DNA from 2 places in the Paenibacillus sp. J31R98 genome. Region 1 is predicted to be linked to the other one. Evidence: riboswitches for the same ligand, from Rfam matches in the RefSeq annotation. Region 1 holds a riboswitch; the other holds the start of a gene.

Region 1 (5,202 bases):
CAATGCAAAGTCTAAGCCAAACTTCTCAGGATTCGTGATCCATTGCCCGAAGAAGGCTCCAGCAATATTCGCTGCAATCCAATTTAGATATGCGGTTATGTTCAGTCCATGCATCCATTTCTCACTGATTCGCTGCTTATTCACCGTTTGATTGATGGCAACGCCGAATGTTTCGTCGGTAAGCAATGAACCTACCAGCATGTTCTTGAGAGGGGTAAGATGGCGAAAATAAGGCGACAACGCCGCGCTGAGCAAGAGATGGCGCAGATTCACAAAGAAGATCGTGACGATGATTGCCGCTACCGAGCCCTGTGCTGCAACCATCCCTGCTATAATGAACTGAGCTGATCCCGCATAGATGAGGACACTCATCAGAACAATCTCAATGATGCTAAGTCCCGACGTTTTCTCAACAACCCCAGCAGCAAATCCAATGCTTAAGTATCCCAGCAAGGTAGGAATGCAATCCTTAACACCTTGGATAAACTCCCCCGCAGTTACGGCTCTTTGTCCTTTTATGTTTGTGTTTTCTTGCATTGCTTAATCCTCTCCGTCAATCACACTCGTTCGTTATCGTATATTTTTTGTGTGACATATCATACGTTACTTAACGGAGAATGTCTATGCTAAAGGGGCATTTAAAATGTAGTCAACCAAGCACATTCCTTCTCTACGACCAAACGCGCCAGATGCTCATGCAGAATTTGCGGCAATACATGATGCTCCTGAAGACTCTCATTGGACAACTCCACCCAATAAAATTCCAAGTGACCTTCTTCGGAAGCAGGTAACTCATGTGATTGCAATTGCTCCGAACTCACTTCGAAGAGATGACTGACTTCATGATGTACAATCCCTTGCTCATCCGTCCTCTTCGTCTCCACTACACCTAGAAACCGTCCAATTGTACTGTCAATGCCTAACTCTTCGGCTAGCTCTCTCTCTAATGCGTGTTGAGCGCCTTCTCCTAGCTCGATGCTCCCGCCGGGGAGGAAGGAATGAGCTCCTTTTAAACGAGCGATTAGGATTTGATTGTTATGTACAATGACCGCTCGCGCGATATGCCGGAATTTAATGATTGCGCCTTCCGATGGAATCTCGCCACTCGAGTAGTATCGAACGACCTTCCCCTTCTCAGTCGCATACTCGATCTCTCTTCTCGTGCTCGTTCCAATATAGCCGCCAACGTCGATCACGTATATTTCATCGGAGAGATCAATCTTTCTAAAATGCAGCTCACCTAGCAATTCTGCTTGCTGTCCGGTAAGCTCACAACCCTCACTTTGCTCGAAGAAAGCAAGGCTAATGACAATGTGACCTTGCAGGGTCAGGAATGCGTTCACTTGATTGAACTGTTCCTTGAATTTAGTCGAGCCGCATAGCGTGATTACGCTCATAGAAGTCCCCCAGTTATACCGGCAACCGGTACAGAATCGCTGCTTGTTTTAATTTAATTATAGCAATCTCAACCGACGTTTCGATGTAGCCTATGATCTGGTCGAAAGTGAACACTCGTAGCTTATCAGTGAGAGAATCCGAAGAGTAATTCATATCTTCTAGAACATGTGGAATTAACGCTTCGACATCCGTGGACTTCACCTCTACGAGATCAATGACATCGCGAGGATTCAATAGCAAGCTTCTGAGACGCTCTCTCAAACCGTAATACGCCAACAATTGTCCGTTTAGCAAGCGAAAATCATTGTGATATTGGTTATATAGCTCCTTATCCGCTTCCATACGATTTCGCAGCCAAGATAAATTAAAGCCTTTCAACCAGATGTCATCGGCGACAAGGTGCGTGAAGTAGCCTAGAATATAAGCATTGGCGGCGTGTGCGTGATATTTATATAAGAACCCTTGATAATCGACGCTCCGCGAATAATCATGGACGTCACCTTGAAAGAAATGGGATTCATTCTTGGTAGAAACCGCATCAGGAGCGATGCTTCCAAGTAGAAATAACTCTCGATCTTCTAATGAGAGACTCTCTGCAATCCGATCCGCTATAATCGCATGCATAATTCTTGAGCCCACTGTAACCCCTCCACACTGAATGTCGTAATAATCCATTATTATCCTTTTTGCTGACGGATTGCTAGTCTCAAGTTTCGCTTATTTAATAAATGGAATTTTTAGAAAATTCTATTGAGGAAACCAACTTCTCCGTCTTATAATAAGTATTAAATAACGGGATGCGTAACTGGCGAGAACGTAGATCACTACGGGGGAGCGCATCTGTCCAACTAGCCGTTCGCCTGGGCAAAGCATTTGGTTGATTCTAACCAAGTGCTTTTCTATTTTCTAAGGAGAGTGCCGGGATGTTGACGAGCAAAAATGTAGCCGTAATCGTGTATGACCAAGTGGATGCGCTCGACGTGACAGGACCATTCGACACTTTCGCAGTAGCAAGCAATTGGGGGCAGGATTTCCGCGTTTATACGGTCGCCCTCGAGTCTACAGCACCTATTCGGACGATCAGCGGCTTAACGATCCAACCTGACTTCGCTTCATGGGACTGCCCTGCTCCGGATATTCTGATTGTCCCTGGAGGCTGGGGATCTCGGAAGGAGATGCATAATGAGAAGTTGACGGGCTGGATCTATGAAACCTCGCAACAAGCTTCCTTTACCCTGTCTGTATGTACAGGGGCACTATTGCTCGCCAAAGCTGGACTTCTTGAAGGATTGCGCGCGACTACCAATAGGCGGGCGATGGATTTGTTCATGGAGGCAGCACCAGCAAGCACAACGATAGTTGAGAACGTCCGATATGTGGACAATGGTCGCCTCATTACATCGGCAGGTGTTACGGCGGGCATAGATGCTGCGCTGCACCTTGTCGCTAAGATTCACGGAGAAGAGCGCGCGATCGAAACCGCATCAAGGCTGGAGCATGATTGGCGGCGTGAACCATCGGAAATGCTCGCGATTCGCCGAGCAACGGAAGAGGATGTCGACGGCATTCGTTCCCTATTCGTTGAAGCTTCGCAATGGATTCATCGGACGCATGGATTATGGCAGTGGAGAGCCGAACAATTTACTCTCGAGATGGTCGAAGCTTTTGTCCGGGAGCAGGAGGTGTTTGTTGCCAAGCTGGGGAACGAGCATGTCGGATGCTTCTCCATGCACTGGATTGACGAAGTAATATGGGGTGAGAAATTCCACGAGGATGCGGGCTATGTCCATCGATTATGCGTATCGCGTAAACGCAAGGGAGAAGGCATCGGCCGCGAGCTCATCCGGTATGCGGAAAGTTACATTAGCGCCAAAGGTAAAAGTTGGATCCGACTGGACTGCATGGCCGACAACCCGAGTCTGAATGCGTACTACGTCAATTCCGGTTTTAGCTTTCAGGGGCGTTATGAGCATAGCATCTGGAGTGCCAATCTATATGAGCGGGAAATAAAGAAGACACCGGCGCTTTAGCGCTGGTGTCTTCAGAGTGTAGAAAACCGCATTAGCCAATATTGGCAGCATAGCGAGGCTGAGAGTGCGGAATTCGATCTCTCAGCAAAGAAATCCGCCGATTACTACTCTGAGAGTGCAAAATTCGAACTCTCAGACTGTCGAGGCTTTCTCGACAGCCTGAAGACAGTTCAAAAACTACAATTTCTCTCGCGGGAACGATAGAACGATGAGCTGTGCGTTCTCATTGTAACCCTCACACTTCGACATTTGCACATCCGTAAAATCTCGATCTCGTTCATGAAGCTGAATGGATCTGCACACATATTGCATCTTCATCTTATCTTTTGGAAAATAAGCATCCCTAGAATGGTCAACGTTCCAAGTGATCTCTTTCCCATTCGAAATCACATCATGAATGACGGGTCCGCTATCCATGCCCGGCATAATAATCATTAAGTTGTCACCACGTCCTTCATGAAATCGACTCACCATTTCTTCGAGCCGATCCAGATCTGCTTTATCATAATTGATAATATACGAGGTATGGTTAGATGCGCTCTTCATATCCGGTTTTACGATCAGGATTGAAATGACACCGAGCAAAGCGACAATAATTAGGGTCTGCAAAATAACGATTGTTCGACTTATTCTAATACCCGCTCCTCCTAAATGGTAACAATTTACTAAAAATCATACCGCATCACGACTCGGCGCTTGGTCGGATGGGTCACTTCGCGGAACCCCGCAGCAGCAAAGGCATTGCGGCTTCCGACATGAAGCTCGCCCCAAGTGATCACCTTATCGGGAGTCGTGATCATGGGGTATCCCTCGATTGCGCTCGCCCCTCGCACTCTTGCGAATTCAAGAGCTGCTCGTGTGAGCTCATAGGTAATCCCACGCCGGCGATAGCCGTTGCGAATAATGAAACAAGTGATGGCCCACACACCTTCGTCGTCCTTATTCTCATTCCGATCTTGCCAGTAATACCGACTTTTGAGCAAGTACGCCATACGAGGCTCAACCGCACACCAACCTACAGGCTCGTTGCCAACGTAGGCGACGAGTCCGCTTGTCGAATCAGATTCTGGATTCTCGCACTCTGTCTGACTACGAAGCATGAAAGCTCGCTCGTCATCCTCTATTTCATTCCACCGGTCTCCTGGAATCTTGAACCGTTGGCAGTAGCAGGTTACTCCGTGGCACTTGGCTGGACCGAGCACAGTCTTCAAGTCTTCCCAGGACGCTTCGTTCGCAGGTACGATAGTGATCGCTTCGTTCGATGTCATTGCCCGTTATCCCTCCGAATATGGTGACTCCATAACCGGAGTATTCGCTAATAATTGGCAGTAATCCTGCCCGCAAGCTATTTTGTTCGATTAAAAAAAGCAACCAATCTGAAAGATTGGTTGCTTATCCTACCCCTTACCTCTCGATCAACTCCAGCGCATTCAACAGCCCCTGCATATACCCGACTGCGTGAGCTCGTGCGCGATGGCCCCATGCAGAATCATTGATAACGTTCGGAACATGATCGTCCATCAAGAAGCCTGTGAAACCGGAGCGCTTCAGCTCCAGCAGCACTTCCGCAGGATGATAGTTGCCTTCGCCGAGGAAGCACTCTTGGAACCTCGGCATCGTGCCTTGTACGTCACGGAAGTGGACATAACAGATTTTGTTCCGCGGGCTAAAATATCGGATCATCTCCATCACATTCGCAGCGCCGTAGACCATCTCCGAGCAGCAGCCGAGACACAGATTCAAGCCCCATGCGTCGCTATCCGCAATTGCCTCC
Region 2 (5,202 bases), on a different contig from region 1:
TTGGTGGAGCGGCGGCGGACAGACGAAGCCAGATTCCATAACAGGAAATTTGATACGGCTGGGGTTGTGTACGCCTGATCTGCAAGCGTCGACTGCTAAGTGGGCGCAAGAGAATTTGAGTCTTGAGGAAATCGAAGCGAACGAGTGGCTGTTCATGGCTTATCATGCTTTCGATTATTACGTGAACACGCCAGCAGCACCAGAGTTTGCGGCGCACAGGGAAGCAGCGATTGCGAACATTATCGCCTGCGCCTCGAAGGCGGAGCCGAAGCAGTACTTCTCGTATTTCTCCTTCGCCGCTACACCTGACTCGCCGGTTGGGCAAGCGACGCCGCCAGAGCTTCTAAGCAAGTTCTTCGATCACCTCGCATCCTCGCAGCGCGAGGATGGAGGCTGGGATGATGAGCATGGATTAAAGCATTGGCAAGCCTATACGACTATTGTCGTGCTGAATGTGCTGCGTAATTACGGTAGGCTGTAGCTTGAAATAAGATTCTAAGAGAGCCGGACATTAGATTCTGTCGCGAACGACAGCTAATGTCCGGCTTTTTAATTGCTCGATCTCGGCGATTAGCGTGTTTGCAGTTATTTCGAGTTCATCGCGGAGCGGGGCATCCTTGAGTGCAGCCAAGTTGATCTGCACCGTGAGCAGCGCCGACTGAGCCGCTGCTTCAAGCAAGATCGCGCCAATGCCGAGATCCGAGATGACATGCGGATTCGTGCAGGCGGCAATGCTCTCGGTCGCTTGCAGGGCAGAGCGGCAGACGCGCATCAAGCGGAGCGGCACCTCGATGGCGTTGATCGTCGCGTCATGAAGCACCGACTTGCGGTGGAGCTTCTCTTCCTCGGTGGCTCGCGGCAGCTTGAGCGCCTCCATGTAGTGATCGAAGGCGCGGATATCTGCCGTAAGCAGCGCTTCGCAGTCGACAGACAGCCGCGTCAGCTGATCGAGCGCCGGCGCGATGAGGTGCTGCGCCTCGGCGAATTTGTCGCCCTGCGTCAGATGGCCTGCCATCGCTGACATGGCTGCGCCGAGCGCGGCGGCAACCGCCGCTGCACTTCCGCCGCCAGGCGTTGGATCGGCGCTTGCCGCTCTCTCCAGAAAGCGGCGCAAAGAATCGTCCCAGGATACCGAAGTCATCGGGTTACTCTCCTTTCGCGTTCAACTGCTGAAGCTGAATCGCATCAATCAGATTGCGGAAGAGCACGGCGGTCGTGAGCGTGCCGACGCCGCCTGGAACCGGCGATACAGCCGCAGCCGCTTCGCTCACATCTGCAGCTGCATCGCCAATGATGGAGCCATCAGCCGTTTCATTGATTCCGGCATCAATGACGACGAGATTCGGATTCGGCTGCACCATCTCGCGAGTGAGGATGCCCGGCTTGCCGGCGGCGACAATGGCAATATCCGCGTGCCGCAGATGCGCAGCGATATCCGGCGTGCGCGAATGGCAGACGGTGACCGTCGCCTGCTCGCGCTGCAGCAGGTGAAAGAGCGGCAGTCCGACCGTCTGCCCTCTGCCGATCAAGGTGACGTTGCGGCCCTCAAGCGGATAGCCGTAGTGCCGCAGCAGTTCGATGCAGGCTTGAGGCGTTGCCGGGTAGAGGCCCGCTTCGCCCGTTAGCGTCGCCAGCTTATTGGCAGGCGTGACGCCGTCGATATCTTTGAGCGGCGAAATATGGGCTGTGATGTCCGTCGCTGACAGATGCTTCGGCAGAGGAAGCTCCAGCATAATGCCGTGAATATGCTCGTCCGTGTTCAGCGAGAGGATCAATTTAGTCAGCTGCGTCGCCGTAATGTCAGCCGGGAGGCTGTGCAGATCGAAGGCGATGCTGAGCTTCTCAGCCATGCGCTGCTTGGACTTGGCGTAATAAGCCGATGCCGGGTCGCCTTCAATGAGCAGTGTTGCCAAACGCGGTTGAACTCCATCCCTCTGATGTGCGGAGATGCGCTCCCGGATGCCGGCGTAGATGAGGTCCGCCGCTTCTTTTGCCTTCAACAGTCGTGCCATTGTCATGTGAATCAGTCCCCTTATCCATGGAATAAAAAAAGTATTCGCGCTAGGATGCCCATGTCTTGGAAGACAAAGGCGCCGCTTGACGCAAATACTTTACCCAGGCGAACGGTAGATGTGCCGAATGTATGCTTCCCCGTGGTTCATTCCACGTTTTCTCGCCAGTCGCATACCGCATGATTTTGAAGCTAGTGTACCACAGAATCTATCCGCCACCAAGCCCGTAAGAGACAATTTCCCGGTGGCCATCCTCGTTAGACGTGACCTCGAAGTAGAGCTTGTTTCCGTCCTGCTCCTTGAACGTGATGCCGTCATAGAAAGGGGCTAGCTGCTTCGGATCGAGCCTCAGCAATTGATAGAGCGCAGATGTCTTGCCGGATTGGAGATCGGCGATGTACAGCAGCCCTTCGTTCGATCGGAAAAGCAGGAAGTCGCTATGTACCGCCTCTATATCGAATATCGCGTCCAGCCCTGAAAGCTTAGGGAGTGAGTAGGTTTGGACAATTTGAGCGTCGCTATTCACGAGCTGTACCGTGCGGCCATCCGTCATAACTGCCTGTGCGCCTGCCGTTGCTATATTCTGAGGCGAGAACTGCCAATAGTGGGCGTGCATTTGATGAATGATTGCGCCATTCTTCACGAACAAGGTATATTCCTCGTCGTTAATTAACGGCTCCCCGTGCACATGGCTGATCGTAATCAGCTCGCTGTCTTTGCTGATCGAGATAACGCTCATCGTCGCCATCGGAATGTAGCCGAGGCTCAGCTTCGCGAGGCTCTTGCCGACTAGCTTCTGCGGTTGGCCTTGGCTTTTATAGTAGAGCGCGCCTGTCGTGCCATCGAGTCGATACTCTCCGCCTTTGCCAGACGCTGTTACATATTGAGCGCCGAAGATGGATGCAACGCGGTATTTGGCATCCCATACGATCGTTCCGCCGATTGCGGCGACTACGAAGCGGGCAGGGACATAGATCCGCTTGTTCAGGAGAATGGCTTTGCCGGCAAAAGTCATGCTGCTACCGTCCACCGTCCCTGACTGTTCACCCAGACGAAGGCTGCCCTTATGTGAGTCATATGCGGCATGGATCGTTTGGCTGGCGGTGTCATAGGAGAAAGAAGCGCCGGGAATACCGCCAAGCAGATTGAGCGGGAGCAACAGATTGCCGTCTTTAATAATCGCGGATGTATCGGGTGTAGTCAGCTGAGTGCTGTTGAAGTAGACGAAGATCGGCTTGCTGGCTTGCTGCTGGGCAGCGGCTGAGGCTCTATTCAGTGCGTTCGGCGGTGCGGCGGCAAAGGCGGTCAAGGTGGATGCAGCGATGATAGCTGCGGCGACTGTCCGTTTCGTTAGGATATTCAGCTTCATTGTTCAGGACATCTCCTAATCATTGGAATGAGTTCGTATGATCGGATAGACGCTCCTGGACGGGAAAAGGTTACACCGTGCTATATTCCATAAATTCCAACCGATTGCCCCAAGGGTCATTAAGGTAGAAACGATAAATGGACTCTGCACTGCGTGCGTCGTCGTTGATTACGGAGACACCAGCTGCAGCAATATGATTGCGGAGCGCATCGAGCCCGCGAACGAGAAAGGCGGAATGTGCCTTCAGCGCCGGAACAAAATCCTGCTGCACGCCAATATGCACCTGATGCGCGCCGCATTGAAACCATACGCCGCCGCGCTTCTGCAGCTCGGAAGGCTTGGGAAGCTCACTCCAGCCCAAGATACCAGCGTAAAAATCCCTTGCTGCTTCCTCGCATCCTGGCGGTGCAGCCAGCTGAATGTGGTCGATTCCATCGAAAGAGAATGCTTTTGCCGTGGTCATAGTAGAAGTGCCTCCTTAAGTCGGTTGTTTTATTGTGTGAAACTATGTTTCATAAATTAATAATATCATATATGCAAGCAACTGGTATGAAATTCCTCTGCGGATTATACTGTAGTAAGAATGATTCCGTAGGTTATATCAGCGTGTAATGAAGCATATCTCGTGGAGTTTCAGCTCATAAGGAGGGCTTGCAGGCGATGAACGAAGCTTTCTCGGCATCGGCGCGGACGACGTATTTGGAACGAATGGCATCAGAACTATTGGATGTGCTCATCATTGGCGGGGGCATTACAGGTGCGGGCATCGCATGGGACGCTTCGCGGCGGGGCTTGCGGTCAGGTCTCGTTGAAATGGGCGACTACGCGCAAGGTACGAGCAGTCGTTCGACGAAGCTTGTGCATGGCGGGCTGCGTTATCTAAAGCAGGGTGAAGTGAGGCTGGTCGCGGAAGTCGGCCGAGAGCGGGCGCTGCTTCATCGTCATGCGCCGCATGTTGTTATCCCAGCGCCAATGCTGATGCCGGTGTACAAGGGCGGCACCTTCGGCTATTTTGCATCCTCGATTGGTTTATATATCTATGATCGTCTGGCAAGAGTGAAGCGTGCGGAGCGACGGCGTATGTATCGGCGCGAGGAGACGGAGGCGCTGGAGCCGCTCTTGAAACGCGAAGGTCTTCGGGGAAGCGGTCACTATTATGAGTATCGGACAGATGATGCACGGCTGACGCTGGAAGTGATGAAGACGGCGCACCGCCATGGCGCTTCCATTGTGAACTACGCCAAGGCAGAGGAGATGCTTTATCGGGACGGTGTTATCTGCGGCGCTAGGGTGAAGGACGTTCGAAGCGGGAAGAGCTACGATATTTACGCGCGCAAAATCGTCAATGCAGCAGGGCCGTGGGTTGATCATGTCCGCAGTATGGATGGCAAGGTTGAAGGGAAGCGGCTCATGCTGACCAAGGGCGTCCATCTTGTAGTGGACTATGCCAAGCTGCCTGTGAAGCAGGCGATTTATATAGATGTGCCTGATGGAAGAATGATCTTCATTATCCCGCGTGATGGGAAGACGTATTTCGGAACGACGGATACGTTTTATAGCGATGATCCGGGCGATGTTGTTGCGACCCGTGCTGACCGGGATTATTTATTGACGGCGGTGAACGCGGCTTTTCCAACAGCTGGTCTGACTAGCGAAGATATTGAGTCGAGCTGGGCAGGAGTTCGGCCGCTCATTCACGAAGACGGGAAGAGCCCCTCGGAGATTTCGCGCAAGGACGAGATCTTCATATCGGACAAAGGGCTCGTTACGATTGCAGGCGGGAAGCTGACCGGATTTCGCAAAATGGCGGAGAAGGTCGTG

What was found. Region 1 has a riboswitch for ZMP and ZTP ahead of AC0YNX_RS08415 (GNAT family N-acetyltransferase). Riboswitches for the same ligand answer to the same signal wherever they lie in the genome.
Region 2: linked by a shared signal. The riboswitch ahead of AC0YNX_RS14845 (bifunctional 5,10-methylenetetrahydrofolate dehydrogenase/5,10-methenyltetrahydrofolate cyclohydrolase) and the one ahead of AC0YNX_RS08415 (GNAT family N-acetyltransferase) in region 1 are both predicted to bind ZMP and ZTP.

Annotation. Positions count from the first base shown of each region.
Region 1 is NZ_JBWDNO010000002.1:25,779-30,980, forward strand. Features, by position in the region: gene AC0YNX_RS08400 (AzlC family ABC transporter permease) at 1-537, opposite strand, end outside; gene AC0YNX_RS08405 (NUDIX domain-containing protein) at 639-1,397, opposite strand; gene AC0YNX_RS08410 (zinc dependent phospholipase C family protein) at 1,411-2,037, opposite strand; ZMP/ZTP riboswitch at 2,190-2,271, shown strand; gene AC0YNX_RS08415 (GNAT family N-acetyltransferase) at 2,322-3,428, shown strand; gene AC0YNX_RS08420 (DUF4362 domain-containing protein) at 3,606-4,037, opposite strand; gene AC0YNX_RS08425 (GNAT family N-acetyltransferase) at 4,094-4,696, opposite strand; gene AC0YNX_RS08430 (mannonate dehydratase) at 4,833-5,202, opposite strand, start outside.
Region 2 is NZ_JBWDNO010000003.1:258,345-263,546, reverse strand. Features, by position in the region: gene AC0YNX_RS14855 (hypothetical protein) at 1-481, shown strand, start outside; gene AC0YNX_RS14850 (cyclodeaminase/cyclohydrolase family protein) at 512-1,141, opposite strand; gene AC0YNX_RS14845 (bifunctional 5,10-methylenetetrahydrofolate dehydrogenase/5,10-methenyltetrahydrofolate cyclohydrolase) at 1,146-2,012, opposite strand; ZMP/ZTP riboswitch at 2,107-2,194, opposite strand; gene AC0YNX_RS14840 (copper amine oxidase N-terminal domain-containing protein) at 2,221-3,381, opposite strand; gene AC0YNX_RS14835 (VOC family protein) at 3,452-3,844, opposite strand; gene AC0YNX_RS14830 (glycerol-3-phosphate dehydrogenase/oxidase) at 4,042-5,202, shown strand, end outside.